Regions from separate parts of the Salirhabdus salicampi genome, predicted to be linked through region 1. Evidence: predicted binding sites of a transcription regulator. Region 1 holds the regulator's gene; the other holds the start of a gene.
The links. Region 1 encodes NrdR, which represses ribonucleotide reductase genes. Its sites were predicted from a motif close to AACACNATATATNGTGTT; they were not measured.

Region 1 (3,846 bases):
TTGTTTAAATTTATCAACCTTTTCATTTAAAGTTGAATTTCCAATAGAAGATTTCATCTCTCTGACAAACTCAGGCATGTAAATAAACATCGATTGTATTTCACGTTTAGCAAATTCGTTCGCTAATACACCTAGTAAAAAGGTTTTTCCCACGCCAAATGGGCCATACATATACAGACCTTTTGTAATCGTTTTTTTCTGATCAAGTTGATCGAGTAGTTCTTTAATTTTCATAATCGCATTGATTCTTTCGCTATCTTCAAAATCAATATCCTCAATAGATGCTTCCAATATTTCTTTCGGCATATATAAGCTTTGAACAAATGATTTTTTACGGTTTTGTTCATCTTGTTTGATCTTTTGCGGACACCGGTCATAAGCAATTCGTATTTGCCGATTTTGAACTGAAAGCTTTGGTGCATAACCTGGAATAATATTACAGCATTCAGATAATGAAGGACATTTTTCACATTGCTTTGATTGATTATCGTATTCATACAGTTTCATTAACTGTCTTTCAATATCAGTCGTCTGCAGCTCAGGATGTTCAGCAATAAATGCCTGAACATCCCTAGAGTTCATGATCTGCTCTTTCAATTCTTTATAGGCTTGTTGAAAGTTACGGTTTTCCTTCATCCACTTTTTTAACGTTGATTGAATAGATTCCAACATCATCATCCTTATTGATTATAAGATCGTGAGGCAAGGGAACGGAATGCCTCAGCCAGTTCCTGCTTTTCCTTTTCTAAATCTTGATTAGGAGGCTTAAGTTGTTCCTTTCGTTCTGTTTGCTCATTTTCCTTCTGTTTTTTAAACCAATCTGGAAGAACTTCTTTACTTTTTCTCATTTCCCGTTGATTTCCCCAAGATTGATACAGTTTATTTTCGGATTTCGCTAAATCCATCGCTTCCTTAACCGTGTTTACATTTTTTCTTCCCCAATGGGAAGCAATTTTCTCAACGTAATTTTTCGTTAGTTTCATATTCGTTTTTTGTAAGACATAATGGACGAGTACGTTCATGACACCTTGAGAAAGTCCATGCTGGAACATAATATTTGTCAGCATTTTCACTTCTTGGTCAGAAGCATGTCCCGTTTTAGAATAATCTTCAAGGATTTCACGATGTGTAATGGATTCGAAGTGTTGAATTAGTTTTTCCTCTTTCGTACGAGGTGTAGTCGTATTTTCGATTTCTTGTTTTTGTTTCGGATCTTTATGAATTAATTGAGGGATAGGTTTCGCAAAATGGTTTGCATAATAATCTTTACAAGCATCATGTAACTCATCCTTCAATAGCTCTAAATTTTCATTTACGGACCAAAGAATTGCTTTCTCTAAATGAAGGAGATCAACATGATATATTTTCACTAAGCTTGCAATAAATCGCTTATTATCAACCGTTAAAACCTTTTCCATCGGAATTCCATTTTTACGTAACGTATTTTCCAGCCAGTCGAAATCAACATCGTATGAATCCTTACTAACGTTCGATTGGCTATCCACCGCATGGGAATTACTGCTATGATGTTGAACATGTACAGTTGTGAAAATTTCTTCAAAAGATTTTGTTTTATTTAGCGCATGCTCCGGCATGCTTTTTTCCGGCATAAAGACTTGTTTAAGGCGGCGTACTTGTTGATTCCCTATATGATGTTCTAACAGGATAGATAACATCGGATCCTCAAAAAATTCAACTGTTGAAAATGGAGGTATTAATACATAATAGTATTGACGAATGTTTCCATCGCTCATAAAAGAATTCAAGAGGCCAATCGCTTCTAAATGAAGACGGGCCTCATACAATTGGTCAAGATCCATATTTAACATACTCATTAATGTGTGGTGTGTTATTGGATCCTGCTTTGCAATTTGTAAACGAACATCATTAAGCAACGTCATGTATAAGGATATCGCCTTCATCCCTACTAAAGGTTGATATAAATGAGTCAAAGCCTGTAAGTAGTCTTCTTTTAACGGCTTTTTTAACTGAACAGTATATCCGTCGTTCGGAAGCAAATGCTTAATCCGTTCGTTCATATGGCTCAGACTCCTTTTTTAATCTTTTTTTATTAAGTCTTCCAGTTCTTTTAAAAAGACGGAAATATCCTTGAATTGGCGGTAAACCGAGGCAAATCGGACATATGCAACCTCATCTATATGGGCAAGTCGATCCATCACCATTTCCCCAATCTCCTTACTAAGAATTTCCGAATTCCCTTGATTTCTTAACTCTTTCTCTATATCAATGGCTATATTTTCAATTTGCTCTAAAGCAACAGGGCGTTTTTCACATGCTCGAATGAGCCCACGAATGAGTTTTTCTCTACTAAATTCTTCCCGTGTTCCTTCTTTTTTTACAATAATTAACGGAACTTCTTCTATCCGTTCAAATGTCGTAAAGCGAAATTGACAAGATTCACATTCTCTACGTCGTCGAATCGCTTTCCCCTCTTCGATTGGTCGTGAATCTAGCACTTTAGTACTTTTATAATGGCAATGAGGGCACCTCATTAACTATCCCACCTAAAAAAACAATTTTATATAACGAATCATTCCATAATAAAGACGAAATCTGACAAAAAACGAACTTTTTCATATAGATATATTATATCAAATAACTTCATCATCGTTCCATACATTCAAATAAAAAAGGGATATACAAATTGGATGTATATCCCTTCTTCATTACATTGCATTAAATTGCTTGACTTCCACAGGCCCTTTTCCTCTTGGTACTTCCACTTTTTCAACCGTACCAGCTTCCAACGACTCCGCTATATATTGTGCGGCCACATTTGGATCAATACGATCTCCGCAAGTGTACACATCTATGCTTGCATAACCATGTTCAGGAAAACTGTGAATCGTTAAATGTGATTCTGAAATGATTACGACACCACTCACTCCGACAGGCGCAAACTTATGAAATGCAACTTCCCTTACTTCAGCTCCAGCTCGTAACGCTGCATCCACAAATATTTTTTCAATGAGGTTCATGTCGTTTAGTTTATCAGCATTGCAATCCCATAATTCAGCAATCACATGCCTTCCCATTGTATCCATTGCAATGTCCCCCTTCACAACAAAATATATACTTCTTACTGACCGATAATGCACTACTACGGGGGAAAGTTAGTCCAGAGAGGTCCTAACCCTTTAAGCAGCCATCTTTTTCTACAGTATCAGAAGTTCCAAAAGAAAGTATATATCCTTGCTTTTCTTTTTGCAACAATAAAAGTTCTTTTTGGGAAACATGTATGCTTATCATGTGCAAAATCATCTAGATTATGTGGAAAGCTGAGCTTCCTTTTTTCTTACCTTACTGCCAACAAACTTTGTTAGATCAATAACTCGACAGGAATATCCCCATTCATTATCGTACCATGCAAGTACTTTTAATTTTCGCTTATCCATTACCATTGTGGATAAACCGTCAATTATTGAGGAATACTCTGTAGTAGTATAATCAATTGACACAAGTGGTTCATCACTAAATTTCAGAATGCCCTTTAAATTATTTTTTGCTTCATAGCTAAACATTTCATTCACTTCTTCTGCTGTTATGTCCCGGTCTACATCTACAACTAAATCAACAAGAGAAACATTTGGTGTCGGTACACGTAATGCCATTCCATGTAATTTCCCTTTCATATGGGGCAATACTTCTCCTAGTGCCTTCGCTGCACCTGTTGACGTTGGAATGATTGATTGTGTACATCCTCTTGCACGGCGTAAATCTTTATGTGGATTATCTAAGTTTTTTTGGTCGTTCGTAAACGCATGAACAGTCGTCATCAATCCATTCTCAATACCGAAATGTTTATCAATCACTTTGACGACTGGA
Region 2 (3,846 bases), 240 kb from region 1:
TTACGAATGCCGTATTTTAGTACACCTTCACGAATATCTTCCGGCATTTTTTTCATATACCCAGTACTCACAAAGCGTTTACGAAGTTCTTGCGTTTCCTCATCTGTTTCCCCAATAAGAAATGGAAAGCTTCCTTTTTCTTTTGCTAATTCGATAGAAGCGCGGTACGCAGTAGTAGCAATGGTTTCGAATATTTGGTCGACGAGTTCGTTTCCTTCCTTCGATCCATATTCTGTTTCACAATAAATAAGTAAATCATGAAGACCCATAACACCAAGTCCTACCCGACGCTCCCCTAATGCTTGCTTACGATTTTCCTCAAGGAAATAAGGTGTCGCATCGATAACGTTATCTTGCATACGAACACCAATTTCTACTGTTTGTTTCAACTTATCAAAATCTACCTGTTTCGTTTGTTTGTTCGCCATTGCAGCTAAGTTTACTGCAGCTAAGTTACAAACACTGTATGGTGCTAATGGCTGTTCACCACATGGGTTTGTTGCGACAACTTTTTGACCGTATGCTTTAGCATTTGTCATGTCGTTGGCATTATCAATAAAGAAAATACCTGGTTCGGCAGAATAGGTTGCGCAAATATTTATTAAGTTCCACAAGTCTTTTGCACGAACTTTTCGATAAACACGAACACCGTATCCCATCTGTTCCCATTCACGGACGTCTCCTACATCGTGCCAACGTTCATTGTAAACTTCCATTTCTTCCTCTGTGTAATTTTCCACGTCAGGGAAACGAAGCTCGTAATCGCCACCCTGTTCAACAGCTGCCATAAATTCTTTTGTAATACATACAGAGATGTTAGCTCCTGTTAAAAATTCAGGTTGATGCACACTATATGTGCCACCATCGTTCAACTTTTGCTCTGCATCACGGATTACTTTTTCGGAAAACCCGCCATTACCAGGAATCGTCTTATAATTGATGATCCCTTGGTACATATCACGTTCAGATTCTGTAAGAGGGGTGAATTTTAATTTTTCCTGTGCCAGTTTTTGCACTTGTTCATCATCAATGTTTTCAATTAAATAACGTAAGATACGTGGGTTTTGCATTTTGGAAATGATAAATTCGACAATATCCGGATGCCAATCATTTAACATAATCATCTGAGCACCCCGGCGGGAACCACCCTGTTCAACTAGATGTGTCAGCTTTGCAATATCGTCTAACCACGATACCGATCCTGAAGATTTTCCGTTTACACCTTTGGCAAGGGTATTGCGTGGGCGTAATGTAGAACCATTCGTTCCTACACCACCACCGCGACTCATAATTTCCATTACCTTCTTACGGTGATCAGAGATACCCTCACGGGAATCTTGAATGAAAGGCATAACATAACAGTTAAAGTACGTAACATCTGTATCCGCACCTGCACCATATAGAACACGGCCTGCAGGGATAAAGTGTTGGTTGGCGAGTTCTCCATAAAACTTTTTAAACCATTCTTCTTTTAGCTCTTCTGTTTGCTCAACAGTTGATAAGCCACTAGCATTTCGCAACGCAATTTGCTCGTAGAAGATTTCAAGTGGTTTTTCAATTACGTCTAAAGAACGTACAATGATTCCGGACTTTGCTTCCTCCTCGTTGTCTAGTACGGAAACGAATTCCTCGTCTACTTTAACACTTGCCGTTTTTCGTTCCCAATCAATAGATTGGATGATGCCTAAACCTCTTGCCGGAAATTTAGGGTCTTCTTTTATAGTTAATACGACAAAATCGCCGTCAACTAAAGTGAGCTTTTGGGTATCTTTAAATGCATAACGGTCCAGCATTACAAGACGTGAGACCCCTTTATGGGTGATTTGCATTTCAGGGGTAATTGGGTGTACTTGTGGAAACATTTGAATATCCTTATTTAAGCGATCAATGTTTATCGATCCCACAATTTCCTTAACTAATGACATGTGTTTCTCTCCTCTTCCTCTAAAAAATTTATCATAAGAAGCCGAATCATGGTGGCTAACATTTATGTAATTATGTTTTAATAGATTTATAAATAACTTACCACAAACAATAATAGAAATTCAATATATAGTATTTCTTTTTTTCACACGCACTATATATTGAGTTTTTGAACGAGTCTATACAAAAATGTCAACTGAATAATTTTATGAAATGATAAGGATATGCAAGAATTTTGTAGCATAAGTGCGTATAACCTGTATAACATACTTTTTCGTTATTTGCTATTTTAGAAAAGCCATTCACCGGTTACGATGATAGTTGTACCCAGTTCCCTAAGTTTATAAAAATAACGAAAATAAATTTGAAAAGAAAAAAGCTTTGAAACTTAAGGGTAACACTCATATAATAGTTATGAGAGATTTGCTTGAGATGAAAGGGGATCAAAAATGATCGTATTAATCACATTACTTGTCGCAATTATTGCTTATGGTACTTTTAAATATTTCAGGCAGAAACGCTTCTTAACAACCTTAACGGAAGAAGAGTTTATTAAAGGTTATCGAAAAGCACAACTTATAGATGTTCGAGAGCCAAAAGAATATGAAGCTGGCCATATATTAGGTGCTCGTAACATCCCACTATCACAAATGAAACATCGTCTAATTGAGATTCGCAACGACAAGCCGGTATATTTATATTGTGCTAGTGGCGCAAGGTCGGCACGTGCTGCCCATTTATTAAAGCGTAAAGGGTACGAAGATTTAAACCATCTAAAAGGTGGATTTAAAAAGTGGACAGGGAAAATTAAACGGGGATAATCAAATGGCTTGGTTCTTAAGAACCAAGCCATTATTTATTCTTCAATTTCAACATAAAAATCATAAGGGTCTTGATATGCCACATCAGTTACCAGTTCATTAAACTGTTGAATCGATATATTCGGATTTTCCTGCTTTGTTTCCTCAGAGTACATCGATTGTTTCATAGAGGCAAGGTCTGACTTTAACAAGGTTAAGTAATACATTTCCTTCTCACTCAACCTAGTATCCTCTGCAAAGGCCGTAATAATAAAAGGTCCTTCATTATTGACCGTCATACGTATACCGGTTGTTACGAATGCCATTTCCGAAAAATAGCTTGTGTAACGTATATCCTGGTCTACAAATAAATGCCCTGCTTTATAAACTTGGTCAATACGATCTAACCTTTCCTTTAAACGGTACATTCTCTCCTTTAATTCATCACCACTTGGGTTCGCCTCCATCAGCTTCTCTATATGAAAAACAACAGATTCCAAATGATGGTAAAAATGATTCAAAAAACGTTCATATTGTACCTGATTTTCCTTATGTTCTTTATAAAGAAGGTAGCCTGCTATCACTATGGCAATAACTAAAAGGATTAACAATTTGTTTTTCCAACTTATAGTATTCATTTTCATCTCCTATCATTACATAGCGAAAAAGCGAAAAAGAAAAGTCCCATAAGGGGGACCTTTCTCTAACTTTCCTTCGTATATCTTAAAATAGGTTTTCTTGCTGCTGTTGTTTCATCAAGGCGGCTTACTACTGTTGTATGTGGTGCTTCTTGAACCGTCTCTGGCGTCTCTTCTGCTTCTTTCGCTATTTTCAACATAATATCAATAAATTCATCTAATGTTTCTTTTGACTCCGTTTCTGTCGGTTCTACCATTAACGCTTCCTCTACATTAAGTGGGAAATAAATCGTTGGCGGGTGATAGCCAAAGTCCAACAATCGTTTCGCAATATCTAATGTACGTACACCTAATTTCTTTTGACGTCTACCTGATAAGACAAATTCATGCTTACAATGTTGCGTAAATGGTAAATCGAATTCATTTTCCAATCGACGCATCATGTAGTTTGCATTTAATACTGCGTACTCACTGACTTGACGTAA

Region 2: NLW78_RS08280 (vitamin B12-dependent ribonucleotide reductase) is a predicted target of NrdR. The motif match lies at 2,074-2,091, and genes of this name have one in related genera.

The regions. Positions count from the first base shown of each region.
Region 1 covers NZ_JANBWE010000002.1:671,094-674,939, forward strand. The annotation lists gene dnaI (primosomal protein DnaI) at 1-669, opposite strand, end outside; gene NLW78_RS09555 (replication initiation and membrane attachment family protein) at 681-2,039, opposite strand; gene nrdR (transcriptional regulator NrdR) at 2,058-2,513, opposite strand; gene speD (adenosylmethionine decarboxylase) at 2,688-3,065, opposite strand; gene NLW78_RS09570 (glyceraldehyde-3-phosphate dehydrogenase) at 3,288-3,846, opposite strand, start outside.
Region 2 covers NZ_JANBWE010000002.1:434,838-438,683, forward strand. The annotation lists gene NLW78_RS08280 (vitamin B12-dependent ribonucleotide reductase) at 1-1,925, opposite strand, end outside; gene NLW78_RS08285 (rhodanese-like domain-containing protein) at 2,373-2,744, shown strand; gene NLW78_RS08290 (hypothetical protein) at 2,780-3,361, opposite strand; gene gcvPB (aminomethyl-transferring glycine dehydrogenase subunit GcvPB) at 3,427-3,846, opposite strand, start outside.